3 regions of the Pantoea sp. X-Soil-OKNW-713 genome follow, and region 3 is predicted to be linked to each of the others. Evidence: predicted binding sites of a transcription regulator. Region 3 holds the regulator's gene; each other region holds the start of a gene.
The links. Region 3 encodes LexA, which represses DNA repair genes until DNA is damaged. Its sites were predicted from a motif close to TNCTGTATGTACATACAGNA; they were not measured.
Positions count from the first base shown of each region.

Region 1: the regulator LexA is predicted to act here: its motif matches at 1,768-1,787, upstream of uvrB (excinuclease ABC subunit UvrB).
Region 2: the regulator LexA is predicted to act here: its motif matches at 5,343-5,362, upstream of AC6I8R_RS12525 (DinI-like family protein).

Region 1 is NZ_AP035995.1:1,315,774-1,325,668, reverse strand. It holds gene uvrB (excinuclease ABC subunit UvrB) at 1-1,688, opposite strand, end outside; gene AC6I8R_RS06080 (ABC transporter ATP-binding protein) at 2,585-3,301, shown strand; gene bioD (dethiobiotin synthase) at 3,345-4,013, opposite strand; gene bioC (malonyl-ACP O-methyltransferase BioC) at 4,010-4,765, opposite strand; gene bioF (8-amino-7-oxononanoate synthase) at 4,746-5,900, opposite strand; gene bioB (biotin synthase BioB) at 5,900-6,931, opposite strand; gene bioA (adenosylmethionine--8-amino-7-oxononanoate transaminase) at 7,018-8,310, shown strand; gene pgl (6-phosphogluconolactonase) at 8,377-9,375, opposite strand; gene AC6I8R_RS06045 (pyridoxal phosphatase) at 9,520-9,895, shown strand, end outside.
Region 2 is NZ_AP035995.1:2,649,077-2,658,971, reverse strand. It holds gene fliE (flagellar hook-basal body complex protein FliE) at 1-255, shown strand, start outside; gene AC6I8R_RS12550 (glucosyl transferase) at 655-1,908, opposite strand; gene AC6I8R_RS12545 (hypothetical protein) at 1,905-2,342, opposite strand; gene AC6I8R_RS12540 (diguanylate phosphodiesterase) at 2,853-4,064, opposite strand; gene AC6I8R_RS12535 (hypothetical protein) at 4,351-4,614, opposite strand; gene AC6I8R_RS12530 (hypothetical protein) at 4,783-5,049, shown strand; gene AC6I8R_RS12525 (DinI-like family protein) at 5,067-5,306, opposite strand; gene iraP (anti-adapter protein IraP) at 5,444-5,737, shown strand; gene AC6I8R_RS12515 (DUF6388 family protein) at 5,935-6,258, opposite strand; gene yedD (lipoprotein YedD) at 6,409-6,876, shown strand; gene fliT (flagella biosynthesis regulatory protein FliT) at 6,934-7,293, opposite strand; gene fliS (flagellar export chaperone FliS) at 7,293-7,700, opposite strand; gene fliD (flagellar filament capping protein FliD) at 7,711-9,147, opposite strand; gene AC6I8R_RS12490 (FliC/FljB family flagellin) at 9,485-9,895, shown strand, end outside.
Region 3 is NZ_AP035995.1:371,665-381,559, reverse strand. It holds gene pspG (envelope stress response protein PspG) at 1-20, opposite strand, end outside; gene dusA (tRNA dihydrouridine(20/20a) synthase DusA) at 267-1,262, opposite strand; gene AC6I8R_RS01700 (conjugal transfer protein TraF) at 1,361-2,611, opposite strand; gene zur (zinc uptake transcriptional repressor Zur) at 3,061-3,582, shown strand; gene AC6I8R_RS01690 (CsbD family protein) at 3,652-3,864, opposite strand; gene dinF (MATE family efflux transporter DinF) at 4,029-5,354, opposite strand; gene lexA (transcriptional repressor LexA) at 5,445-6,059, opposite strand; gene AC6I8R_RS01675 (diacylglycerol kinase) at 6,165-6,533, opposite strand; gene plsB (glycerol-3-phosphate 1-O-acyltransferase PlsB) at 6,659-9,082, shown strand; gene ubiA (4-hydroxybenzoate octaprenyltransferase) at 9,157-9,895, opposite strand, start outside.

The sequences.
Region 1 (9,895 bases), 940 kb from region 3:
CGTGCCATTGAGTTGGTGATCTTGTCTGCGTAAAGAATCGCTTTACCGTTAATGTTACGTGCGGCGCGGCCAATGGTCTGAATCAGAGAACGCTCCGAACGCAGGAAGCCCTCTTTATCGGCATCGAGAATCGCCACCAGCGACACTTCCGGCATATCCAGCCCTTCACGCAACAGGTTGATCCCCACCAGCACATCAAATTCCCCCAGACGCAGGTCGCGGATGATCTCCATACGCTCCACCGTATCGATGTCTGAGTGCAGATAACGCACCTTCTCGCCGTGCTCCTCCAGATATTCGGTGAGATCTTCCGCCATGCGTTTAGTCAGGGTGGTCACCAGCACACGTTCGTTGACCTCGACGCGTTTGCGGATCTCCGACAGCAGGTCATCCACCTGGGTGGTCACCGGACGTACTTCGAGGATCGGATCGAGCAACCCGGTCGGACGCACCACCTGATCAATCACCTCACCACCGGATTTCTCCAGCTCGTAATTACCCGGCGTTGCCGAAACATAAATGGTTTGCGGTGCCAGCGCTTCAAACTCTTCGAAGCGGAGCGGGCGGTTGTCCAGCGCCGACGGCAGACGGAAACCATACTCCACCAGCGTCTCTTTACGTGCGCGGTCACCGCGATACATCCCGCCAATCTGCGGGATGGTCACATGGGACTCATCCACCACCAGCAGACCATCTGCCGGTAAGTAGTCGAACAGCGTCGGAGGCGGCTCGCCTGGCCCACGTCCGGACAGGTAGCGTGAATAGTTTTCGATACCCGAGCAGTAGCCGAGTTCGTTCATCATTTCGAGGTCAAACTGGGTACGCTGGGTAATGCGCTGCTCTTCCAGCAGCTTATTATTCTCCAGCAGGACCTGACGGCGCACCACCAGTTCCTTTTTGATCTCTTCCATTGATTGCAGGATGCGTTCGCGCGGCGTGACATAGTGAGTTTTCGGATAGACGGTAAAACGCGGCACCACCGAAACCACCTGACCGGTCAGCGGGTCAAACAATGACAACCGCTCCACTTCTTCATCAAACAGCTCCACACGCAGCGCAATCTCATCGGACTCCGCCGGGAAGATATCGATCACTTCACCGCGCACGCGGAAGGTGCCGCGCTGGAACACCTGATCATTACGGGTATATTGCAGCTCGGCCAGACGACGCAGAATGCTGCGCTGATCGATGATCATGCCACGCGTCAGGTGCAGCATCATTTTCAGGTAGAGATCAGGGTCACCCAGACCGTAGATGGCCGACACCGACGCCACCACGATAACGTCACGTCGCTCCAGCAACGCCTTGGTGGCAGACAGACGCATCTGCTCGATGTGCTCATTCACCGAGGCATCCTTTTCGATAAAGGTATCGGAGCTGGGCACATAGGCTTCAGGCTGATAGTAGTCGTAGTAGGAGACGAAGAACTCCACCGCGTTGTCCGGGAAGAACTCCTTCATCTCTCCGTAGAGCTGTGCCGCAAGGGTCTTGTTAGGCGCCAGCACCATAGTTGGCCGGTTGAGATCGGCGATCACATTGGCGATGGTAAAGGTTTTACCCGAACCGGTTACCCCCAACAGCGTCTGGTGTGCCAGACCGTCTTCCAGCCCCTCTTCCAGACGACGAATCGCCTCAGGCTGATCCCCTGAGGGTTTAAATTCGGAGTTGAGTTTGAAGGCTTTACTCATGGTTTTTTCGTTCCTGCAGGAGATATCGGCGGGCAGGCTGCTAATTCTACTCCGCTATGGCGAATTTGCCAGAAAAAAATACTGGATATATTTACAGATATCCTGCACGATAACAGGGAGCAGCAACGACTCGCTTCAGTGCAATTTATGCGGCATCTGGCAAAACCTTGTTGCGCAAGGTTATCCCCAGATGGGTGATGCTTTTAACATTTGTCAATAGAGCGTCATAAAATTGCAGTTGTATGACCAACAAGAAAAATCTCAGGCTTGATTTTAAATAACATATTGATTTATTTATAAATCAGTAAAAAGCCCAGTTTCTCAGCATAATGTATCCAGGCCGCGTATTTCCTCGCTTGCGCTCTGTTTTCAGTCTCTAATACACAAGGTTATCCACAGGAATAGTGGATAACTGACGGCAGCCCCGCCGCCATCGCCTGTGCATAATTTTCTAAGCCTATTCCTGGCGTGCGAAAAAAAATTTTTTTATGTTTATTTTTCCCACAGCCCGCGTGGCATTAACTATTCTTTTTTCGTGCTGACGTCACTGAAAGCCCGAAATTCCCAGTAAATAAGGCCACTTATTCCTGAGCGATCTGCCTTATTACTGCTCAGATGCACCAGAAACGTTAAGCATTCAGCACCGCTAAAGTGCAGCCGTTTTATCACCCCCAGCAATTGTTAAGCATCGCTCAACTTTAATTCCTGATTTTGCCTCGCTGCTGCTGCTTTTTTTCATGGCATCAGCAAACTGGCCTGGGAATTGCAGGTTTCTCCATAAGCATACGCATCAACTCACTGATGGTGAGAGTGGCAATGATGAATCGTGTTTGACTGTTTGCCAGACGACACAGAGCGGGAGCATTCAGGCTAATTATCTGGAAGGAGAATGTCAGATGCTAAGTTTACGTTCGGTGAATCAGTTTTACGGTCAAAACCATATCCTGTGGGATGTGGACCTCGATCTGCCCCCTGGCACCTGCACGGGCGTGCTGGGTAGCCCTGGGATGGGTAAAACCACCCTGGTCAACTGCATTATGGGACGGTTGCCGATCAATAGCGGGTCGATGACCTGGCAGGAAGATGGCTCCCCTCCTGAAGATTTATTGCTGCAACCGGCGGAGCAACGTGCGCGCATGGGTATCGGCTACGTACCGCAAGGTCGCCATATTTTCTCGCAAATGAGCGTGGAAGATAACCTGCTGATTGCGCTGATGGCGGCGCATGACGACCGCAGTCGCGCCATTCCGGAAATGGTGTTCGATTTGTTCCCGGCGCTCTATTCATTACGCCACCAGCGCAGCGGAGAACTGCCGATGGATCAGCAGCAGCAGTTGGCATTAGCGCGCGCGCTGGTGTTACAACCGAAATTGCTGATCCTTGATGAACCAACCGAAGGCATGTCGCCGTGGCTGGAGGAGGAGATGGGAAATCTGATTCGCCGCCTGAACCGCGATTACGGCCTGACCATTCTGCTGCTGGAGCAACACGTCTCCTTTATCCGCCGCGTGGCTGACTATTTTCTGCTGCTGCATCGTGGTCGCAACGTGGCGCAGGGAAAAGTGGCCCAGTTGGACGATGTCACCATCAATAAATGGCTGACGGTAACCTGACATGAGCTGCCCGTAGCGGCGCGATTTATCGCGCCGCTACGCTTCAGGGCAATGTCAGATAACGGCCACAGTCATCCTGCTGCGCGTCATGCGTAAGATACGGGATTTCGCCCAGACACGGCGCATCAAGACGCTGACGCAAGGTTGCCAGATATTCCTGATGCCGCTTACCCGGCGGCTGAATGGTATTGGCGATCCAGCCTGCAAGGCGCAGGCCACTGGCATGCACGGCGGCGGCAGTCAGCATCGCATGGTTGATACAACCCAGTTTGATACCCACCACCAGGATCACCGGCAGCTGCTCAGCCACCACCCAATCAGCATAGGTTTGCGTTGCCGACAACGGAGTAAACCATCCGCCCGCGCCTTCCACCAATACCCATTCTGCCTGTTGCTCCAGCTCCCGTAGCCCGGCAGACAGTCCGGCAAAATCGATTGGCCTGCCCTCTTCGGCACTGACGATATGCGGTGACGTGGGTTCAAGAAAAGCCAGCGGATTGACCTGCTCATAACGCAATGCCAGCGAACTGTAGCGTTGCAGCGCCAGCGCATCGCTGTTGCGGATGCCTTCGGCAGTTTGCTCACAACCCGAGGCCACCGGCTTGTAACCTGCAGTGACCCATCCGGCAGCTCCCGCCGCCTGTAGCAACGCGCCACTGGCTACCGTCTTGCCGACTTCGGTGTCGGTACCTGTAATAAACCAGCGTTTCATGCCGTTAAGACTCCATACATCAGATGATAACTCAGGCGATAACCCGCCTCGTCCTGTGGCCAGCACTGCTCCAGCCGGGCCAGCTGACTCCGCGTCAGTAATCCGCCCTGGCGTCCATCATGCAGATGGGTTGCGCCAATCCCTTTCAGCGAACGCATCGCATTGAGCGCGCTGGGAAAATGTAAGGTGATGGTTTGCAGCGTGCTGTGCAGCGCCATGCCATCGGTCGCGGCGGCGATTTGCGCCGCGCTGAGAAAACGGTTGGCGTGCTGACGTCCATCCAACTGCGCCCACGCCTGATGAACCTCATTAAGCGAACCGGCCAGCAAAGTGGAAAACAGCACGCTGCCGCCGGGGCGAGTCACGCGTAGAAATTGCTGCAAAGCAGTGCGCAGATCGCTACTCCATTGCACCGCGAGGTTGCTCCACACGCCATCAACGCAGGCATCCGGCAGCGGCAGCGCATCAATATCGCCCTGCACATAATGATGTGCCGAGTGTTGCCGGGCCGCGCTATTCAGCATGGTTGGTGACAGATCAAGCGCAGTCAGGGTACGTCCACGATCGCGCCAGTAGCGGCTGTACCAACCGGTACCACATCCGGCATCCAGCAGGTGCGGGCCAAATCCGGCCGGTGCCAGCGCCAGCAGGGCATCACCACTCTGGCGTTGCAACTCGGCATGCTGCTCATAATGTTGCGCCGCCCGACCAAACGCCTGAGCAATCGCCTGTTTATTGATGTGCAGCGTCATACAGCGCCTCCAGCAGACGATCGATATCGTCAAAACTATGTGCGGCGGTCAGGGTTATGCGGAGGCGTGCTGTGCCCGGTGGCACCGTCGGGGGACGAATGGCGCTGACCCAGCAGCCTGCCGCCTTCAACCGCTGTGATAACGCCAGCGCAGCGCTGTTCTCACCGACCACCAACGGCTGGATGGCGCTGGCCGATGGCATCAACTGCCAGGGGAGATCTGCCGCTCCAGCGCGAAAACGCGCGATATTGGCGTGCAACTGCGCACGCAATTCATCGCCCTGCTGAATTTGCTGTAACGCCGCCAGCAGCGCGCAGCACTGCGCGGGCGGCATGGCGGTCGAGTAGATCAAATGGCGGGCAAACTGTTCCACATAATCGGCGGTCGCGTCATCGCACAACAGGGCGGCACCGCTGACGCCAAAGCCTTTGCCGAAGGTGACGATCAGTAATTCTGGCTTCACCTGCTGCTGCCAGCAGCTACCACGACCTTGCTCACCGGTCACGCCAATGCCATGCGCATCATCGACCAGCAGCCAGCCGTTGGCGCGTTGCGTTTCAGCAGCCAGCTGCGCCAGCGGTGCGCTGTCGCCATCCATGCTGAAGACGCCTTCGGTGACCACCAGGGTGTTACCCTCCACCGGCGTTGCCAACAGCTTTGCCAGGCTGGCGGGCTGATTGTGGGCAAAACGGCGCAGCGTGGCCGGGCTGTGGCTGGCAGCATCCAGTAACGAGGCGTGCGCCAGCTTGTCGGCCACAATCCGATCCGGCTTTTCCGCCAGCAGATGGATCACCGCCTGATTGGCGGCGAAACCCGAGATAAACAGCAGCGCACGGCGATAACCCAGCCAGTCGGCCAGTTGTTCTTCCAGTTGCGCATGATAACGGCTGAAACCGGTCACATGTCCCGATGCACCCGCGCCAGCCCCGGCATCCGCGGCCCCCTGTTGCCAGGCGGCAATCACTGCCGGATGCTGGCTCAGGCCAAGATAATCGTTGCTGGAAAAGTGGCGATAGCGTTGCCCGGCGACGGTCAGCTCGCGCACATTGTTATGTTCCACGCGGATACGCTGACGCCAGCCGTCGGCGGCACGCCGCGCCGCCAGCGCCTGTTCGATGCGTTGCGACCAGCTCATTACACCGCCGCGTTGTAAAACTGCGCGGTATCGGCATGCAACAGCTGTTCACTCAACTGATATTGCTGTTCGTTATCACCGGCGGTGGTGGCGGTATGCTCCGGGTTGAGTCCCAGTTTACGGAACAAAATCAAATCCTTGTCTTCTTCCGGGTTCGGCGTGGTCAGCAGCTTGCAGCCGTAGAAAATCGAGTTTGCCCCGGCCATAAAACACATCGCCTGGGTCTGTTCGCTCATCTGCTCACGACCGGCAGAAAGGCGGACGTGAGAAGACGGCATCATGATGCGGGCCACCGCGATGGTACGGATAAAATCGAACGGTTCGACATCGTCGTTATCCGCCAGCGGCGTGCCTTTAACTTTCACCAGCATGTTGATCGGCACGCTTTCCGGCGGTGTCGGCAGGTTCGCCAGTTGCACCAGCAGACCGGCACGATCTTTTACCGTTTCGCCCAGGCCAACGATACCGCCCGAACACACCTTAATGCCCGCGCCACGCACTTTGTCGAGGGTATCGAGGCGTTCCTGGTAGCTGCGCGTGGTGATGATGTTGCCGTAGAATTCCGGCGAGGTATCGAGGTTATGGTTGTAAAAATCCAGACCGGCATGCGCCAGCCGCTGCGCCTGGGTGTCGTTGAGGGTGCCGAGGGTCATACAGGTTTCCATCCCCATCGCTTTCACGCCCTGCACCATCTGCTCCAGGTAAGGCATGTCGCGATCGTGCGGGTTTTTCCACGCCGCCCCCATACAGAAACGGCTTGAACCGGCGGCTTTGGCTTTGCGCGCCGATTCCAGCACCGCTTCCACCTCCATCAGACGTTCCGATTCCAGCCCGGTTTTGTAGCGCGCGCTTTGCGGGCAATATTTACAATCTTCCGGGCAGGCGCCGGTTTTGATCGACAGCAGGGTACTGACCTGCACCTGACGCGGGTCGAAATGTTGGCGATGTACCTGCTGCGCCTCAAACATTAGCTCAAGGAAAGGTTTATCGAATAGTGCCTGGGCTTGTGCCAGTGTCCAGCGATGTGCCATTGCTTCACTCCAGAAAAGGGTTCATCCTGACGATTAACGTGGTTATACTTGTAAACTATATTTTTTATTTTTGGTTTACAATACCCATGTTCACTCAGGACGATCTCAATTTCGACCGCCAGCATATCTGGCATCCCTACACCTCAATGCGTGATCCCCTGCCCTGCTACCCGGTCGTCGCGGCGCATGGCTGCCAGTTACAACTGGCGGATGGACGTGAATTAGTGGATGGCATGTCGTCATGGTGGGCGGCGATCCACGGTTATAACCATCCACGTCTTAATCAGGCTTTGCAGGACCAACTGGCGCAGATGTCGCATGTGATGTTTGGTGGCATCACCCACCCGGCTGCGGTGGAGCTGTGCCGTCAGTTGGTGGCGATGACGCCAGCCCCCCTGGAATGTGTGTTCCTCGCCGATTCGGGGTCGATCGCCGTCGAAGTGGCGATGAAAATGGCGCTGCAATACTGGTTGGGACGGGGTGAAACCCGGCAAAAATTTCTCACCCTGAAACGCGGTTATCACGGCGACACGTTCGCCGCGATGTCGGTGTGCGATCCGCAAAACTCGATGCACAGCTTGTGGCGCGGCTATCTGCCGGAACACCTGTTCGCGGCTGCACCGGAGCGAGGGTTTGATGATGCGTGGGATGATGCTGATTTCGCCGATTTTGCCCGTCTGGCGGAACAACATCACCGGCAGATTGCCGCAGTGATCCTGGAGCCCATTGTGCAGGGCGCAGGGGGGATGCGTTTTTATCATCCGCGTTATCTGCAACGGGTGCGTGAGCTGTGCGATCGCTACGGTTTGCTGCTAATTGCCGACGAGATCGCCACCGGCTTTGGCCGCAGCGGCAAGTTGTTCGCCTGCGAACATGCCGGGATCGTGCCGGATATTTTGTGTCTGGGCAAAGCCCTGACGGGTGGCACCATGACGCTCTCCGCCACCCTTACCACCCGCACAGTGGCCGATACCATCAGCAACAGCGCCGCCGGCTGCTTTATGCATGGCCCGACCTTTATGGGTAATCCGCTGGCGTGCGCGGTCGCGGTAGAAAGCCTGAAGATGGTGAACGAAGGTCACTGGCCGGCGCAGGTGGCACAGATTGAGCAGCAGCTACGCGCGGCATTGCTGCCGTTAGCTGACCATCCGGCCGTGGCGGATGCACGCGTTCTGGGGGCGATTGGCGTGATTGAGACTCGTCGGGCAGTGGATATGGCGGCACTGCAACAGTTCTTTGTCGAGCGCGGGGTGTGGATCCGTCCGTTTGGGCGGTTGATTTACCTGATGCCACCCTATGTGATTACGGCGGCGGAGCTGACGAAGTTGACCGACGCCGTACGCGATGCGCTGGATTTTTCGCGCCATTTTCAGGGGTAAAAAGCAGCGCGATACATCGCACCGCTACCATTCCCCCCGTAACGGCGCGATTTATCGCGTAATGACTTAACCCAGTGGGTGAATCACCACCCACATTGGGCCTTGTCCGACGGCATAACGCGCCAGCGGTGTCAGCAGACCGCGATCGTCGCTGATTTTGTAGACCTCGATATGGTGCGATTTCTGCCCGGCTGCCACCAGATATTTCCCGCTGTTGTCGATATTAAAACCACGCGGTTGCGTCTCTGTCGGCTGGAAGCCCTCGATGTTCAACAAGCCGCCATCTTCGCTGACGCTGAACACGGTAATGGTGCTGCTGGTGCGATCGCAGGCATACAGGAAACGGCCATCCGGCGTCAGATGGATATCCGCTGCCCAGCGGGTGCCGCTGAAATCCGCAGGCATCATATTCAGGCTCTGCACACGCTCCACTTCGCCGTGTGCATTGCTTAACGCCCAGACATCTACGCTGCTGTCCAGTTCGTTGACGCAATAGCTATAGTTGCCATTCGGGTGAAACGCCATATGACGCGGGCCAGCACCTTCAACCGTGGTGACCTGGGCTTGCGCGGCGGGTGTCAGGCTGCCATCGTTGCCTAACTGGAACAAACAAATACGATCCTGCTTCAGCGCCGGCACAAACAGCGTCTGATTTTTCACATCAATATTGGCGGAGTGACAACCTTCCAGCCCGCCGATCACCTGGCTCGGAGCCTGCGGCAGACCATCGCTACCAATTGGGCTGATGCTGACACAGGCATCATTGTAAGAACCGCAGAACAGGAAGTTACCCTGGCGATCGGTAGAAATGTGCGTCGGGCTGCCCGGCAGCGGTGCCTCTCCGGCTTCGCTCAGGGTGCCATCCGCGGCAATACGGTATGCCAGCACGCGAAAATTCGGACGCACGCCAACATAGAGGAAATCTTTCTTCGGGCTGACCACCATCGGCTGCACCTGACCGGCCACATCCGTCACCTGTAATAACGTCAGCGCGCCATCTTCCTGTAACTGCCAGGCGTGAATCTGCTGGCTCTCGGGGCTGGCGGTATACACGACTTGTTTCATGCGTTCTCCTTGTTCGGCTTGCTGAAAGGGTATCACTCTAGCGCGTTTCATTTTGCCGCGCAGGAATCATTTGTGCCCTGCTTTTTGTCTCAAAGGCGTTACCCGGTGTAGACTGGTTGCTTTGTAACCCAGACGGAAAGAGTAATGAGCTACCGCGTAATCGCCCTTGATCTTGACGGCACCCTGTTGACCCCGCGTAAAACCATTCTGCCTGAATCCCTTGAAGCCCTGGCCCGCGCGCAGCAGGCAGGCGTCAAAGTGCTGATTGTTACCGGTCGCCACCATTGTGCCATCCATCCTTTTTATCAGGCACTGCAACTGGATACACCCGCTATCTGCTGTAACGGCACTTATTTGTATGATTATCAGGCGAAAAAGGTGCTGACCTCCGATCCGCTGGAAAAATCTCAGGCGGTGCGGGTGATCGAGATGCTGGATGAACAGCAGATTCACGGCCTGCTGTATGTCGATGACGCGATGCTTTACCAGGAGCCGACCGGCCATGTGACCCGTACCCTTA
Region 2 (9,895 bases), 2.3 Mb from region 3:
GCCAGCGGCCAGCAGAGTGACGCCACTCAGCAGGTGGACTTTGGCGCAACCATGAAAGCGGCGCTGGATAAGATCAGTGAAACGCAAAACAATGCGCGCAGTCAGGCACAGGATTTTGAACTGGGTAAACCGGGCGTGGCGTTAAATGATGTGATGGTCGATCTGCAAAAATCGTCGATTTCTATGCAGATGGGGATTCAGGTCAGGAACAAGCTGGTGTCGGCTTATACCGATATTATGAATATGCAGGTGTAGATGGTTAACTTACTGAATTGTATTAGGTTTAACCTCCAGGTGCTTTTCAGTAAGGCTTATGCAGGGCAACGTCAGCAAATTTCGAGTTAATCAGGCTCACCTGCTGGTCGTTGTTTTCCTGCATCCATGTTTCGTAAACCATATAGACCATCTGTTAATTGAAATGAACCATCTGCGCGGCAACAGAATAGTATGCGCTTGACTCAACATTAACGGTACCACCTTACCTATCCTGCAAGTCGATATCCTCCCATGCCAGCGCACACAATTCCGCATTACTAACATCAGGGTAATTAACTCGCCTGGTGCGGCAATCCCTTCCGGGACTTACCGCATTTGTTTGACTTTCACAGACCAGACTTATTGATAAAAAAGGCCATCTGTTTGATGGCCTCATTATTATTTTTTTCTTATATCCATAAACCATCCAGGAGGGTTTATCCTTATTCTCACGTTTGCACCTTGAGAAGCAGATTCGAACTTTTGTATGTCTTCCTTATACCCAACCTCATCGTATGGAAGCATCTCGAATCCGTAATGACATGTGAAAATTGCAAACACGGACAAAGAAAGTAGGAGCTGATTTTTATATATGCCAGTTTTATGTATTGCGTACAAAACAAAACAGAAGAATGCAAAGTTAGTAATGAAGAAGTATCGTTCTCCATTACCGGGACCGAAGAAAACCGGCCATTGAGGCTCGGTAAGGCTCATCATTGGTTTTGCCAGTGCAAACCCAAACATAAGAGCTGGGAAAATTAATGCTACCTTAAATCTCCAGCCTGAGCGCACAAAGAAGAAAATCAATGGAACTAAAAATAAAATAAATACACCAAGTGACAGCCATTTGTTATATGGCATGAATGCAATCATATCGTTTGGAAGGAACGTACCACCAATCACTCTGTAGGAAATTATCTTAACCAGGATGCCGATCGATGCCCCAAGTGGTGCGGAAGATCTTGCCGTGTCAGGTGAGAGGAGGATTGCGGCAACCTGTATTATGCAGCAAACAGCCATGCACACATCGAAGGCATCAATCCCTTTGATTGCGTTGAATATGCCACCTCGTTGGTAAATGCGCTTAATGATAAGGCATGGAGCAATGAATACAACAAATGGCCCGCTCAAACCGCTAATGATTAGTAATGAAAAATCATGCACTTTCCATAGCCTGGTATCAGGTTCATTTGCCATAACAACTGTCAACAGGTACATAGAAAGATACCAGTGAGCGTTGGTTATGTTTACAAATCCTTCTGCTAGGTTTGGCATTAGAATGAAATATAACGCAGCAACAAGTCTGAACTTGATGTCGATAAATTTCATTCGCTCTGAAAGAATAAAGCCTACGAAAAAGCAACGGATAAGTATTGCTATTACGTTTGCGATAAGCGCTGCATTACTTATCCCAAACATCAGAGCGATACCATATGTAATTCTTGATATGGTCTGATAATAACCATTTTGTGGTAAAAACAATGATGACCAGAATCCATCATTGTAGATCCCTGCCATCCATATTCTACCATCTTCAGCCCAGGGTTGAGCATTTTGTATAATGTCTGGTCTTCTTGTCACCAACAAGATAAAAGAGGCGGCCATTACAAATACAATGTGCCATCCTGTCACTTTCCATGGTTTAGTGCTCATAGTCCACCTTGAAGAGAATTGCACGAATAGTTTATTACTCTTCTCTTTCCGTCTGATTTGTCAATTATCATAATATTTGCGTTGAATGAATCGGGCACACCAGGAAGGTCAAGTACACCGGAAAATCCCACAGTCTCTTTCTTTCCCAACAAAAACTCATCTGATACATCACTGCGAAGGGTTCTTTTAACATGAATATCAAGATTTGCTTTTTCACCTTCGTAGATTATAGCGATATCTCCCGGACCGTTATCATCACCAGATATGTACCAACCGGCAATGTATAAAGTAGCCCCTCTAATCATGCATTGGTCTACGTGATATCTGACGCTTTTGTAATCCATTGAGGAAGTGTAAGGGGGGGTAGCCAGAGCAATACAGGCTACTGCCAGCAACCCAAGGGCCAAAAGCGGAGATACTTTAGCGCTTTTCATAACCACTCCTTCTGTTGGAAGGTGCAAATCCTAACACAAAAAAATGTGTTTGATGGGAAGGGTAGAGTCTGTATCGGGTGGATCACGGGGAGCGGGACGATAATTTTACTGTGGGGCATATAAAAGGCAAAAAATTACCGCAAATCAACTTGAAGCCGCCCAGCGTCAGGAATCAGTTTGCGGTAATACATTGCGGAACCTTACATCAACATGAAACAACGCAATGATTTCAAGGTATTAACTGGCTTTATGAATATGCAGGTGTAATCAGCATCACTGCAAACGAAACGGCGCGATTACTCGCGCCGTTTTGATGAAAAGTTTATGCCCCACCCGGCGCTTATCTCCGGCACTCACAATGGCTTAGCTCTTGAAGGGGCAAAGTCATTATCTCAGATTTGTCCGAAAAATACAGGGTTGTGCGGCAAAATTTGCCTGGTATCGTGATGCCAATCACAAGCATTTTTAACCGTGCTAGTTCACGACCCCGGATTGCGCAAGTTTTCGTGATTAGTGTATCTCCGGCCATGCTACAGCCGGGATGCCGTTCAATTGTGGTCGGGCAAACAAAAAGCCCTGAAATTTACTGATTCCTGCCGCCTCCAGCCACATCCACTCTTCGGGTTGCTCTACGCCCTCCGCTATCACGGAAATTTCCAGCGAAGCGCAACACTTGATCATGGCATGCACAATCGCCTGTTTAGGCCCGCTTTTGTGGACATCTTTAATAATGCTGCGGTCAATTTTGATTTTGTCCGGCTGGAACTTTGCCAACAGTGACAGGCCGGCAAATCCGGCACCAAAATCATCGAGGGCCACACTGATGCCCGCTGCTTTGAGTTGTTTAATGGCGGCGGTAAATTCGTCGGCGCGTGAGATGGCCTCATCTTCCGTCACCTCAACCACAATCTGCTCCGGGATCAGGCCATTGGCATGAATTTCTTCCAGCAGGTAGTCCACCGCATTTGGCACCATCACCAGCGACATCGGCAGCAGATTAATCGACAGCGTTAATTTCGGGATGTTGAACTGCTTTGCCAGCTTAAATGCCTGGCTTTTGCATTTGAGATCAACCTCATAAGCCTGCTTGCGACTGTATGGGGCAAAAAACTTTTGTGGTGAGCCGCCATCAGCACTGCGAATCAGCGCTTCCAGCGCCAATACTTCGCGTGAAAAGGGGTCGATAATCGGCTGGAAAGCAAAATGACACTGGACAGAAGCGTCTTGCGGAACATCGATGATTAAATTTTCCTGCTCGTCGGCGATAAATTCCCAGGTGTTGGCGGGGGGGATTTCGAAATAGTTCTCTTTTTCTCCGGCCTCGACAAACGTTCGCAGAAATCGTAATGCCCGGTCTTCAAAGGTCAGCTGGTATTTTGATGTTCCTTTATTGAGCACCGCCTGTAACACCGTGGCTTTATCGTGTTCGCGTAAATCAAACAGTTCCATCCCGGTATTGCCAAAACGGCGCGCCGGGGCATAGTCGTGCAATAGCTCTACCAGGTTTTGATGGCGGGCGTCTTTACAGATCCGGTCATAGATAGACTGTACCGCATCGGTTGGCCCTTCCAGCAACTGAAAAAAATGCAGCCCGTCAAATAATAAAATGCCCGTCACATCCAATAATTCATTATTTCTATTGGCTTTTTCAACCATGTCTTCCAGTCTTTTCACTGGAACATGGTCGCAGAGGTGGCTGCGATAAAGGATGGTTGAGAGCATGGCAGGTTCCGGAACATTATTTTTGTGAGGTCTACATTAACAGAGCATCCAGGGAAAATGTCTCAGACAGCGATTATTTATCTTGAGAAGCGTCTGAAAGCGCTCGACAGGGTAAAAAGCGCTGTTCTGTTTACGTCAAATCGGATTCTTTCTGCATCCGACCGTATTCCGGTCAACGATAAAAATATTAGATTGAAACGACAAATAAAAAGCGTAGTGTGACCTTCGTTAACGGGAGGTGAGCACAATGTTGCGTGATTATTTGAAGATTGATGATAGCGATCGCTTAGTAGAACAGAGCATACAAAGGCTCAACAATCGCGGTCAGGAAGATATTACCGAATGGCGTATTGTCGGGAAGAATGGTGAACATAAGGGCCATGTCTCCCTGTTTGATAAACTGTGCATCCAGCGGTCCTGGAATGTCAGCTACCGTATTACGCAAACCGATGTAAACGGAAGGGTTGTCGTCGATCACTTGACCGACGTGTTGTAATTTTTGCCGTAGTTTTTGTGTTACTTGACCCGCCTGTGAGCGGGTTTTTTGCATTGATACTTTTCGGCGAGTCATTTGCCTGGCCGGCACACGGCAGCGAGGGTTTCAGCCTCAGTAGAAAAGTCAGATCCGATTATTCCTAATGCATTGTCGATATATTTAACTACCTTTAATCACTGAAGCGTTATTTAAATGGGTAATTTCACAGAAAAGGAATATAGCATGAGTGATTCAGAGGCAATCAAAACCAAAACTGACTACCTGCGTGATGTCACCTCACAGCTAAAAGAGATGCGTCACTATGCGCAGACCAACACCGAAACTCTTTCCAGTCACTGGCTGGCGTTTGATGCCGGTGAGTATAAAGACAAAGAGTATGCCGCACGATTCGATACGTTGATTAATAAGCAGGGAAAACTGCTGGATGATATTGATCAGGCGATTCAGGATTTGGAAATCGCCGTCAATCATAACGAGCAGGAGCGCTAAGCCACCAACGCGGTGATTTAGTCGGCCACCAGCCACATATCGGCTTCATCGAACATCTCCTCGATGATGCGTGCCAGGGTGGCTTTATCATTTTTACTCATATCGGTCTCAATGGCGTTCCGTTCCATCGGTTTGACCCGTACCTCAAGCTCCGGAAATACCCGCTGCACGCGTTTTTCCAGTTCCTGCAAGATCATTTCGCGCGCACCGGGTAATCCTGCGACGTTGCGCTTGTCGTAAATCAGCTCCACAAACATTCAGGGCATTCCATTTAATCAATCAGAGCGTCATATTACTGTAAATAAAAACAGTATCAAGCGGCAGGAAGGGGAAAGCTGATAATTTTTTCGACCTGTCTCTCACCACGTCACTTTTTCACGCCAGGAGGGGAAGCATGCGCCAGTTGGTCGTCGATATTTTACTTAAGATGGCAAAGATGGATGTGGAAGCGAAAGAGCTGATGGCACAGGTCGAAGCGCAGTCGCTGTTGCTGGCCGCGTTATTGATTCAGGCAAAGCAGGATAATTCGCTGACCATCAGTGAAACGGTACAGGATGCGATTGTCACCGCGTCTCGCTCCTCTGAAGAGTTTTTGCAGTCTGATGTGGATCTGCTGTTGACCCATATCAATCGCCTGTTGGCAGTGGCGCGTTATGTCGAAGTGAAGGCGCTAGAACGTGAAGAGTAAGTGAAAAAATAGAACCTCTGGAGGTGGAAATCCAGCAACACCTCCAGAGGCGGTGCAAAAGCACCATTCGTTCAAGGACAATCTACGACCGAAGTCGTAGAACTAACTTATACAAGTTTTTCGTCCTTGTACAACTTTATCCTGATCATTTTGAGTGGTACGAGGTGTGAAATCGCGACCACGCAAAACTGAAGTGTTTAAAGTTCGTTCTTAATACAGAACTCTTCCCACGTCATACCTAACGCCGCCGCGTGGGATTTCAGGTAGGTTTCGATGGCCTCTGCGGCCACCGCTTTATCCGGTTCGGCAAGCTGAATAGAAAACAGCATGCCGTCGAGGTTCTTCTGGCGTAAGAATGCGGCATAGATACGTTCTGCGTGCCACTGGCGCAGCGCAGTCAGGGTCATGCCCGCTTGCTGCGCATCATTCTCTGTCAATTCATCCAGCGCCGCCTGGAAATCAGGATGGGCGGCAAAAAACATTTCTCGAGCCTGGGCGTAATATTGTTCTGGCGTTTTCATGCGGAGGTTCCTGCTAATAAACTCGGCGCGTAGTGTAGCGCGCATGCGTCAGCTTGTCAGGAACCAGCCAGATCCTGTGCAGATACCTTGCGCAACGCCCTGGAAAAATTATAACGTAGCCGCCATTGAAGCGAGTGTAGGGATCGAATGATGAAAAAGTGGATGGTACTGGCCGCGCTGGCGCTGACCGGGTGTGCGCAAATCAACAATTATGAAGCGGCGGTTAAGACGCCCGCGCCAGCGGAATTGCAGGGCTACTGGCAAACGGTCGGTCCCCAACGCAAGCTGGTAAGCGACCAGGCAATGGGCAGTCTGATTATTGGCGCACAGGGCGATACGCTTGATTGCCGCCAATGGCAACGCGTTATTGCCAAACCCGGCAAGCTGACTCGTCTGGATGACCAGTGGGTTAACGTGACACGGCAGGTGCGTGTGATGCCGCTGAGATTAAATAATGGTGAGCTGCGTTACGATGGCTTGCGGATGCGTAAAGTGGACCGTCCAACGGTTGAATGTCAGCAGGCATTAAAAGAAGTCGCCGCACGGCCAAATGACGATGTGATTCAGAATATTGAACCTGAGATTTTGCGTCCGACGCAGAGTGCCGCACAGAATTAATCGTTGAAAAAATAGCGGCAGGGAAAGAGGTTTCGCTGCCGCTACTTCAGGTAACACTCAGACTGACTGACGTGGTACCAATACGCTGCCTTGCTTGCCGTAGGCGCTCATCATGGTTTTCTGCCGTGATGATTGTCCAACCAGTTGTGCCAGTTCATCCAGACGTGCCTGTAACAGGCGTTTGACTTCACTCTCATTGTCAAGGATATGGCGTAATACCGGGCGCAGTTGCTCCTGAGTTTGCAGCGAAGGTGCGTTATCTTGCGTCGATCGTGCCAACTGTTGCACCGCACTAACGTATTCCATCTCCTTGGTGATTAATTCATCCCATTCGCCGTCTGCGGCAAGGCGCAGCATTCCCTGGCTGAGATCGAGTAACTGCTGGTAAATGGCAATCAGATGCGGTGCGATAGTCATTAAACGGCGTCCTGAAGGTGTTGAGGTTGAGCGACTTCTTTCCAGGCATCAGCGATGTTACGTAGCAGCCCTTCAACTTCTTCGATGGCTTCTACGTCATTACGCAGATTGGCCTGTAACAGACGGCGAACCATGTAGGCGTACAGCCCTAACAGGTTATCGGTGAGTTCATCACCGCTGCCTTCTGCCAGACCCTGTTTGAGTCCGTTTTCGATAATATTGATCGCTTTAGAGAGCGACAGGCCTTTGCCCTCCATATTTCCGTCCTGCAAAAACAGACGGGCGCGTACCAGTGCACTGAGCGCACCGTCAAACAGCATAACCACCAGTTGCTGCTGGCTGGCGCTCATGACGGCGCTTTCAACGCCGATTTTGGCATAGGCTTGGGTGCCATTTGCGCTATACATGAATCACTCCTTATGAGGATGAGCTACTGGTCGTCGTGCTGGAGCTGCTTGAAGAATCAAACTGCTGTGTCAGGTAGCTACTGGTACTGTTTAACTGACTCATCAAAACATCGAGGGCAGTAAACTGTGTTTTATAACGCGCGATCAGGTTATCGATACGCGTACTCATATCGTTGTACTGATCGGTCAGATCATTCAGGGTTTTACTCACGCCATCGGTGGCCGCCTGAACGATACCGGTGGTAGAAAGCCAGCTGGTCAGGTTGGTGGCGATGGTGGTGGTGATGCCCGTGGTGGTGCCATCGCCAACGATCATCTCTTTCACGCCATCCGGGTCGCTGGTCAGGGCGCTCTCGAGGGTATCGGAGTCCAGCTCCAACTGACCGGATGTCGGATCAGTGGTAATACCGATCTGCGCCAGCGTTTTATAGGTTGAGCTGCTCTGCGCATTGGTCAGCATGCTTTTCAGCTGCGTCTGAATGGTACGCAGGGTGCTGTCACCGAGCAGCGCGCCGTTGCTGGAGTCCTGTGAATCTGAACCGACATCCACTGCGGTATATTTGGTCAGAGTGTCGAACTGCGTCAGCAGGGTGTTATAGGCATCAACCCAGCTCTCAATCGCGCTTTGCGCTTTCGACGAGTCTTTGGTGATGCTTAATGTCGCGTTACCGGTGGTGGTGTCATTGAGTTTGAGCGTAATGCCTTCCAGCGCATCACTGATGGTGTTGCTGCTGTTCTCAATTTCAACGTTGTTTACCGTCAGCTTGGCGTTCTGAGCCGTGACGCTTTCCGTCATGGCGTTGCTGCTGGAGGTTGAGTCATATCCTACGATGCCTTGCAGGGTGTCATCGCCGGTCACGCTGATGCTGCTAACGGCATAATCGCTGCCGGTTTCTGACGACGTCAGTGACAGGCGATAGCTGCTATCACCGGTTTTAATAATGGTGGCGGTAACACCGGCATCGGCACTGTTGATGGCATCACGCATACCCGTCAATGACGTCTGATCGCTGGTCAGGGTGATGTCTTTACTGGTGCCATCCACCAGAGTAATGGTCATCGTACGGCTGCTGGCAGAGCTGTCGCCCAGCGCGGTGCTGTTGCTGGTCTGTGTTGCTGAAGTCAGGGTTTGTGCCTGCGCCAGCTGTGACACGCTAATGGTGTAGTTTCCGGCTACTGTGCTGCCAGATGTCGTGGCGCTAAAGGCACTGGAACTGCTGGTGGCAGACGTCGCAGTGAAAAGATCCGCGTCATTCAATGCGGTATTCGCGGTCTGGAAAGTGGTCAATGCGCTTTTCAACGTACCGTAAGCGCTCAGCTTGGCGGTATAAGCCGTCTGCTGAGTAGAGATAGGATCTAATGACGCTTTTTCGGCGGTTTCCAGACTATCCAGAATGCTACTTAAATCGAGGCCTGAACCGACACCCAGGGTAGAGATACTTGCCATGTTGTTTCCTTTTTATGTCGACACGGAGAGTGAATACCGGGGTTATCGGCTTTCGATGGGGAAAGTTTAAAATTATTTACCTGCGAGTAATAAAGCGAATAGCGCATATAGAGAAGGGTATTTCTGACGCTAGAAAAGTGATCATTTATATCTAAAGAAGTCTGCGGGTCGGGCGATAAACATAAGCGTGACAGGCTGAAGACAAAAATTTTTGCCTGGTACTAAAAAAAATCTAAAGGTTGTTTAAGGGCAGACGATAACAACTTTGACGGCGCTGAAGCCGGCGGGTTGAAGCCCACACCTTAACCGAAAGACTTGATTAACAGGAATATTTATCATGGCCCAAGTCATTAATACCAACAGCCTCTCGCTGATCACTCAGAACAACATCAACAAGAACCAGTCTGCTCTGTCTACTTCTATTGAGCGTCTGTCTTCTGGTCTTCGTATTAACAGCGCTAAAGATGACGCAGCGGGCCAGGCAATTGCTAACCGCTTCACTTCTAACATCAACGGCCTGACTCAGGCAGCTCGTAACGCCAACGACGGTATCTCTGCTGCGCAGACTACTGAAGGCGCACTGTCTGAAATCAACAACAACTTACAGCGTATCCGTGAACTGACCGTACAGGCGCAGAACGGTACCAACTCTGATTCCGACCTGTCTTCAATCCAGGACGAAATCAAATCACGTCTGGATGAAATCGACCGTGTGTCTGACCAGACCACTTTCAATGGCGTGAACGTG
Region 3 (9,895 bases):
ATAACAAATAATATTTCCACGAAAGTTCTCCTGTGTAGGTTACAGGAAGTGCATTACAAGATGCGTGCCAACACTGAATTCTTGCTAATTAATTGAAATAAATAGAAATGATAAGTGAGATAGGTTTGGAGAATAGTGAAATTCACCAAATAGTGGTGTGAATAAAACCATTGAACCATCCCCGTAGCGGCGCGATTTATCGCGCAATTTCGTGCGCGTTGCAGGAAAAATCCGCGCGATAAATCGCGCCGCTACGGAGAAAAAAATCAGGCTTCCTGGGGAATTTTATCCGCCACCAGCGCCAGCGCCGCTTCCAGCACGCGAACATCAGCGCCCGGTTTGTGGGCATTCTCGCTAAGATAACGTCGCCACTGACGTGCGCCCGGAATGCCCTGGAACAGGCCCAACATATGGCGCGTGACGTGACCAAGGTAAGTCCCTTTCGCCAGTTCCGCCTCGATATACGGATACATGCTACGTACCACGGCCACGGGATCAACAGCTGGCGTATCACGACCAAACAACTCACGGTCAACCTGCGTCAGAATGCCCGGATTCTGATAGGCTTCACGCCCCATCATCACGCCATCCATATGTTGCAGGTGGATTTTCGCCTCTTCCAGCGTTTTGATCCCCCCATTGATCGCCATAGTCAGATGGGGAAAATCACGTTTCAGTTGATAGACGCGCGGATAATCAAGCGGGGGGATCTCGCGGTTCTCTTTTGGGCTAAGACCCGACAACCAGGCTTTACGGGCGTGGATGATAAACGTGTCGCAGCCACCCTGCTGTGCGACAGTGCCAACGAAATCGCACAAGAAGGCGTAGCTATCCTGATCGTCAATACCGATACGGGTTTTCACCGTCACCGGAATGCTTACCACGTCACGCATCGCTTTAATGCAATCCGCCACCAGCGCCGCTTCTCCCATCAGACAGGCACCAAAACGGCCATTCTGCACGCGATCGGACGGGCAGCCGACATTAAGGTTGATCTCATCGTAACCACGCGCTTCCGCCAGTTGCGCGCACTGCGCCAGGGCTGCTGGATCGCTGCCACCCAGTTGCAGCGCAACCGGATGTTCATCCTCGCTAAAAGCCAGATAATCCCCCTTGCCATGAATGATCGCGCCGGTTGTCACCATTTCGGTGTAAAGCAGCGTGTCACCACTCAGCTGACGGTGAAAATAACGACAGTGACGATCGGTCCAGTCGAGCATCGGGGCAATAGAAAAACGTTGCGAAGAGAAGGTATCGGTCATGAAACGCAGTAAATCCGGGGTTAAGTGATGAGATTCTGCGCAATGATATCACAGGATTGACGGGCGACACAGCCGCCCGTCAGGATGAAGCAGAGACATCAGAAATTAAAGCCAAGCTGCAACATCGCACCCCAGGTATTGTCGTCGCCAACCGAACCGGCCAAATCAAGGTGCACGGTATTGTTAAACGGTGACACACCAAAACCTGCGGTGAACACGTTGGCGTCATTTGACTTCATATCCGCACGATAACCAGCCCGCAATTGCAGCCAGTCCAGTACACGGTATTCCCCACCGACGCCAACGTATTGACTGCTGTCTTCCGATTTAAAACGCTTGGTTTGTGTCAAATCGACATCGCCAGTCAGTGTGAAGGCACCATAGTTCCAGGCCAGACCGGTGGTGACCAGTGGACGGATTTGGTACGTATCACGGTAGCCATTCACTTCTTTGGTATCGATATCGCGTGAAATCAGGTTCTGGCCGGTCAGGCCGAACGTCCAGTTATCGGCAAAGTCCGTTGCGATACCTGCATCAACGTTAAAACCGGTATCTGAGCTGCGGTAGCGGCTGTTGTTGATATCGCTTTTATCGTAGTTGTACACGCTGGCGGTGTAGTTATACAGCCAGGTTTTTTGCAGTTTCGGCGTAATCCCTACGGAGACAGGATGCCCGGCAATGCTGAACTGATGCGCCATAGCAATACCGTAATCGGTCACTAACGCCGCCAGACCGTTGGCGCTGGAGGTCAGCTTATCCTCATCACCCGGCACTGGAATGACAGTGCCATCCGCAACCCCTTGCAGATAATCAATATCGCTTTGTGACACGTTGGCACGGATGTGTGCAGTACCGTAGGCTTTGGTGACAAACGCGAAGGGCAGCGTTTCATTGGGCACCGTAACAGCCAGCGCAACGCCTGCTGAGCCGTCTGCTTTGTTGCCACGCAGATCGCGCAACTGGTTTGCCATATCACCCGCCGCGGCTTTAAGTTCTGGATAGCCGTTGAGGTAGTCCTGGAAGGTTAAGTTATCAATCACGTTCTGATAACGGTCGACGGTGTCCGTGATGTCATCAACACGATTAATCAGTTTGTCTTTATCAGTAACCTGTATCCCGGCTGAAGGGAAAATAATACTCACGTCATCATCAGGTTTTGCTTTGGTCATCAAAGCCGGGTTTGCCAGTACCGCAGAACTCCAGGTGGAAGAAGCGACCCCTGTCCCCCCCATTGCATCGTTACGAGCGTCGTACCAGGTACCTGCGGCCAGGGCCGAAGAGGAAAGAAATACTGCATTCAAAACAACAATATAACCAACACTTTTGCGTCTGAATAATGTCTTCACCATTTGCCTGCCATCACCTTTAAAAGTCGTGACCACGTCATCGACGAAACAATTTACCAGCCCCTTATTGTGAACCTGGGCTAACGATTTATTGCTGTGAAATGAAAGGAAATAGCACTGCTATTCGCAGAATTGACTGCTGATGCGTCAATCTGTCGTGTATTTATGCAAAAAAATAAACGGCACTTAAATTAAGACCAGATATTACTTAAGACCTTTTGAACCTTAGTCGCTAAGTCGGTGAGTTGCAAAGCAAAAAATGATAAGCCTCCGTAATGAGGTCAGAGCAAGCAGAATCAATGATGGCAGGGTGAGAAGAGTCTGCGGAAAATTGCGCGGCTAACCCGATGAAAAAATGAAATTTTACTGAGAGAGTTAAGAAGAAAAAGCAATCACAGCAGCGTAAAAATTTGTGTGATAAAATAACATCACTCGCAACCTGGAGAACGCTTATGTCAAATCTGTCGCCCGACCAACTGCTTACTCAGGCAGAGACACTCTGTCTGCAACGCGGTGTACGTCTGACCTCACAACGCGCCGAGGTGCTGCGCCTGATGGCAGAGCAGAATGGATCGATCAGCGCCTATGATTTGCTGGATCAGTTGCGTGTCAGTGAGCCCCAGGCAAAACCCCCCACTATTTACCGTGCACTGGACTTCCTGCTGGAGCAGGGTTTTATCCATCGTGTGGAGTCCAATAACAGCTACGTGGTTTGCCATCATTTCGATGAACCGGCACATACCTCAGTCATGCTGGTGTGCGATCGTTGTGCCGCAGTCAGTGAAAAGCACGCGCATGGCGTGGAAAAGATCATTGCAGGCCTGGCCGAACAGGCCGGTTTTTCCTTGCGTCACAGCGTCATAGAAGCACACGGTCTGTGTGAAAATTGTGTTGAAGTAGAAGCCTGTACGCATCACGAAAGCTGTGAACACGATCATCAGTTGGAAAGTAAGAAGCGGGGTAAAAAAGGATAGATGGCACATCCCTGTGCCAGCCCGATCATCACGATCGGAGGGCAGGAGCATCGTCCTTAAACGGGTCCGTTACCAGCGATAATCCTTGTTGTGACTTTCCCAGTCTTTAACTTCTCGCTCGGCCTGATCTTTTGCGTAGCCGTAGCGTTCCTGAATTTTCCCGACAAGCTGATCGCGTTTCCCTTCAATGACCGTCATATCGTCATCCGTCAGCTTGCCCCATTTTTCTTTCACTTTCCCTTTGAATTGTTTCCAGTTTCCGCTCACTTCGTCTTTGTTCATAACCTTTCTCCATGTTATGTCGAGTGATAGTGGTGGAATACCCAACGCTCAGCGGGTAAAACCAACATAAAGCGCTACTCATTCGCGCTGATAAGGATAATTATAGTAGACATTGCGGAATGGTTAGCACACTTACGGATTATTCTGTATTCAAAGCATCATAGTTAACTGTTTGCGAACCAGCTGTCATGACGCCAGTGACGACGCCAGACCCACCAGAGTGTTATTCCACGCACGGCCAGAAACACCGTCACCGCCAGCCACAATCCATGATTACCTAACCAGGGAAGCGTCAGTAATGACAGGCCATAACCGAGCGCCGCCAGCGCCATGCTGTTACGCATTTCCCGGCCGCGCGTTGCCCCAATAAACATGCCATCCAACAGGTAGCACCACACGCCCACTAACGGCATCACCACCTGCCATAGCAGATAGCGATCGGCCGCATCGCGTAATGCTTCCAGTGAAGTCAGCAGGGCCACGATATGGGTGCCAAATAACGCATAAATCGCCGCAAACAGCAGCGCGACCAACCCCGCCTGACGGCAGGCAGCATGCCAGATGAGCAATAGCCGACTGCGATCTTTGGCACCGACGGCTTCACCAGAACACGCTTCAACCGCATAAGCAAAGCCATCCTGTGCATACGCGGTGAAAGTCAGAAACATCAACAGCACCGCATTGACCGCTACCACATCCGGGCCAATACGTGCACCGAGTATCGTCAGGGAAGCAAAGCAGATTTGTAGCAGGAAGGAGCGCAGCATAATGTCGCGATTGAGGCGAAACAGACGAGCAGCATCACCGCGCCAACTCTCCCGCAGCATCGCCAAATCAATTCCGCGCAGCTTCAATACACGCGCCACCATCCATAATCCGACGGCAAGGGTCGTATATTCAGCCAGTGCCGTTGCTGCTGCGGCACCTGCTACGCCCCAATGCAGCCCCAATACAAACGCCAGATCCAACAGGATATTGACCAAATTCCCCACCACCAGTAGCACCACTGGCGCACGCGCATATTGCACCCCCAACAACCAACCGAGGATAACCAGGTTTGCCAGCGTGGCGGGAGCGCTCAGCCAGCGAATCTGAATGAACAATTGCGCCTGCTGTTGGACCTCCTGGCTGCCACCCATCAGCACCGCTGCCAGATTACTGACTGGCGTGCGCAGCAAAATAAACAGCACACCGGCCACCAGGGCAATGAGTAAAGGCTGGGTAAGCGCCCGAGCCAGTGCCTTTTTGTTGCCAGCACCAAATGCCTGAGCAGTCAGCCCGGTGGTGCTCATACGTAAAAACAGCAGCAACATAAAGATGAAACTGGTCGCCGTGGTGCCAACCGCCACACCGCCGAGATAAATGGGGCTATCGAGATGACCAATGACAGCGGTATCAACCACGCCAAGTAGCGGAACAGTGATATTGGAGAGAATCATAGGCAGCGCCAGCCGCCAGAGTGCTTTGTCAGAGGAGGAAAACAGCTGCATCAGCCCGTCCCGGTTTGCTGCACTACCGTCTTGTCAGAGAATAAAACCACGGCAGCACAGAAGGCTGCCGTAGCGGGGGGAATCAAGGTATCAGAGCCACTCGCCGTTGCGCACAATACCTACCGCCAGCCCTTCGACCGTCAGGGATTGTTCGCGGGTATCGACAACAATCGGCTGGAAGTCGCTGTTTTCCGGCAGCAATTGCACAATTGCGCCCTGCTTTTTCCAGCGCTTCACCGTGACTTCGTCATCGATACGTGCGACGACAACCTGGCCGTTACGCACTTCCTGTGTTTTGTGTACCGCCAGCAGATCGCCATCCATAATGCCGATATCTTTCATCGACATGCCGCTGACACGCAGCAGGAAATCAGCGCTGGGTTTGAACAGGTTAGCATCGACCTGGTAGTGCGCTTCAATGTGCTCCTGCGCCAGCAAAGGTTCACCCGCAGCGACACGGCCAACCAATGGCAGCCCCTCACTGGCTTCTTCTTCCATTAATAAACGAATGCCGCGCGAAGCGCCGGAAACGATCTCAATAACACCTTTACGCGCTAATGCTTTCAGGTGTTCTTCTGCCGCATTAGGTGAGCGGAAGCCCAGCTGCGAAGCAATTTCCGCACGCGTTGGCGGCATGCCCGTCTGGTTAATATGGTCGCGAATCAGATCATAGACCTGTTGCTGCCTGCTGGTTAACGCTTTCATCCCGCCCCCTGGTTGTTTATACAGTCGCTGTGAGTATATACAGGTATTGGTGAAATGGAAACCAAAACTGAGGGAAAAATCAGCGAGTTGATGAATCCGGAATCCTTATCGCAAATGTGACCAAAGCAGCGCGATCCAGACAAACAGCGCCAGTAAAATAGCCAGCAACACGGCGGCCGATCCCATGTCTTTCGCGCGTCCAGCCAGCGGATGGCGTTCCTGACCAATGCGGTCGACCACGGCTTCAATGGCGCTATTCAGGATCTCCACAATGACCACCAGCACCACGGAACCAATCATGAGTACGCGGGAAATAGCATCAACATCCAGCCAGCACGCCACTATAATTGCCACTAATGCGGCAATGGCTTCCTGGCGAAACGCTGCTTCATGTGTCCAGGCAGCGCGCAATCCCTGCCAGGAATAACCGGCTGCTTTCACTATCCTGAGAAAACCGGTGACGTTATTTGCCATGTCGTTGAACCCTTTACTCGTTTTGACGTCAATGTCTGGGCAGCCGGAGTGGTGCAGCCACAGATTTTCGCGGCGCATTCTGGTATGCTTGCCGCGCTTTGCTAACAAGAGGCTTGAAGTTGTCTATGTCAGGTTGGCGTAAACTTTATTATAAATTATTGAATTTACCACTCTCCATTTTGGTAAAGAGTAAGGCTATTCCCGCCGATCCCGTGTCCGAGCATGGACTGGATCCGACGCGGCCTATCCTGTATGTACTGCCTTATGACTCCAAGGCCGATCTCCTCACACTGCGTTCGCAGTGTCTGAAACACGATCTGCCCGATCCGCTCGCACCGCTGGAAATTGACGGCTCATTGTTGCCGCGACATGTGTTTATCCACGATGGACCGCGTGTTTTCCCGTATTTCGTGCCGAATCTGGAGTCCGTAAAGCTGTTTCATGACTACCTTGATCTGCACCGCAGCAACCCGGAACTGGATGTACAGATGCTGCCAGTATCGGTGATGTTTGGACGTGCACCAGGACGTGAAGTTCAGGGGGAATCCACCCCTCACCTGCGTATTCTGAACGGTGTGCAGAAATTCTTCGCCATTCTCTGGCATGGTCGCGATAGCTTTGTGCGCTTTTCGCCGACCGTTTCACTGCGCCAGATGGCGACCGAACACGGTACGGATAAGTCGATAGCCCAGAAACTGGCACGCGTGGCACGGATCCACTTTGCCCGCCAGCGTCTGGCTGCGATTGGCCCGCGCTTGCCCGCCCGTCAGGATCTGTTTAATAAGCTGCTGCAATCGAAAGCGATTGAAAAAGCGGTGGAAGATGAGGCGCGCAGCAAAAAGATTTCCCATGAGAAAGCACAGCAAAACGCCGTCGAATTGATGGAAGAGATTGCTGCCGACTTCTCGTATGAAGCTATCCGCGTCACCGATCGCGTGATGGGTTGGATGTGGAGTCGTCTCTATCAGGGGATCAACGTGAATGGTGGCGAGCGTGTGCGCCAGTTGGCACAGGATGGACATGAGATCGTTTATGTCCCCTGCCATCGTAGCCACATGGATTACTTGCTGCTTTCCTACGTTCTCTACCATCAGGGACTGGTGCCGCCGCACATCGCCGCAGGTATCAACCTGAATTTCTGGCCCGCCGGGCCGATTTTCCGTCGCCTTGGCGCGTTCTTTATTCGCCGTACCTTCAAGGGCAACAAGCTTTACTCTACGGTCTTCCGTGAATATCTGGGCGAGTTGTTTAATCGCGGCTATTCGGTTGAATACTTTGTGGAAGGCGGGCGCTCACGTACTGGCCGCTTGCTGGAACCAAAAACCGGCACGCTGTCGATGACGTTGCAGGCATTGCTGCGCGGCGGTAGCCGTCCTATCACCTTCGTGCCGATTTATATTGGCTACGAACATGTGATGGAAGTCGGCACCTATGCCAAAGAACTGCGTGGTGCAGCGAAAGAGAAAGAAGGCTTTATGCAGATGGTGCGCGGCCTGCGTAAGCTGCGCAATCTTGGCCAGGGTTATGTGAACTTCGGTGAACCCCTGCCGCTGGTGAACTATCTGAACAAACATGTGCCGGAATGGCGCGAGGCGATTGATCCGATCGAACCTCAGCGTCAGACGTGGATGAACCCCGCAGTGAATGACATCGCCAACCGCCTGATGGTGCGGATTAACGATGCGGGTGCCGCCAATGCCATGAACCTGTGCGTCACCGCGCTACTGGCTTCTCGTCAGCGTTCGCTGACCCGCGAGCAGCTCATTGAGCAACTGGAGTGCTACACCCAATTGCTGCGCAATGTGCCCTACTCACCGGAAGCCACGGTGCCGAATCTCAGCGCTGAAGCCCTGCTGGATCACGCGATGGGCATGAATAAGTTCGAGACTGAGCAGGATAATATCGGTGACATCATCATCCTGCCGCGTGAACAGGCGGTGTTGATGACCTACTATCGCAACAACATTCAACACATGCTGGTGATGCCGTCGCTGATTGCCGCGATTGTGCAGCAGCATCGTGAAATCAGTGAAGCTGAATTGTTGCGTCAGGTCGCGTTGGTCTATCCGATGCTGAAGAGTGAACTGTTCCTGCGCTGGAGCAACAATGAGTTGCCTGAGCTGATTCAATCGCTGTGTAACGAGATGGCGCGTCAGGGTCTGATCACGCAACAAAACGGTCAGGTACAAATGACCACCGCGCGCTATCGCACGCTACAGCTACTGGCGGCGGGTATCCGTGAAACGCTCCAGCGTTTTGCCATCACCTTCTCGATTCTCAGTGCGAAACCCACTATCAGCCGTGGCACGCTGGAAAAAGAGAGCCGTACACTGGCACAGCGTTTGTCGGTGCTGCACGGCATCAATGCCCCTGAGTTCTTTGATAAAGCGGTGTTCACCGCGCTGGTGCTGACCCTGCGCGATGAAGGCTATATCAGCGACGGTGGCGATGCCGATCCAGAGCAGACACAGGCCATGTGGCAAATGCTGGCCGAGTTGGTGACCAGCGATGTGCGTCTGACCATCGAGAGTGCAGTGGCTCACGATTAAGGTGCTAATGAAAAAGCCGTCATCCACTGGATGACGGCTTTTTTACTTCAACAATCGCACGAAAAATCGCGCTGCTACAGCAAATCGATAAACGGCTGAGTATTCAACAGAATACCGATAAACAGCACCAGACCAACGTAGTTGTTATTCAGGAATGCCTGGAAGCAGGGTTCGCGCTCGCGTTGAGCAATCAACTTCTGCTGATGGACAAACAAGCCTGCCGCTAACAGCAGCGACCAGTAAAACGCGCCATTCAGATTCAGCAGCAGCCCCACCAGCACCATCAGACCCAGCGTTGCCAGCTGCAACAAGCCGATGATCAACTTGTCATAGCGACCAAACAGAATGGCCGTCGATTTCACGCCTATCTTTAAATCATCGTCCCGATCCACCATGGCGTATTGTGTATCGTACGCGACCGTCCAGCACAGGTTGGCAATAAACACCAGCCAGCAGACTAAAGGTAAGGACTCACTAACTGCCGCCCAACCCATGGGAATGGCCCAGCCAAAAGCTGCGCCCAGCACCACCTGTGGCAGATGGGTATAACGCTTCATGAAGGGGTAAACCCAGGCCAGCGCCAGCCCCACCACTGACAACATAATCGTCATGCGATTCATGGTCAGCACCAGCAAAAACGCCAGCAGCGCTAAGCCCACAAACAGCAGCTTCGCTTCTTTTTCCGTCACCAGCCCACTCGCCAGCGGGCGTGCAGCGGTACGTTTCACATGTCCATCGACTTTACGGTCGGCGTAGTCATTAATGACGCAACCCGCAGCACGCATCACAATGACACCCAACACAAACACCAGC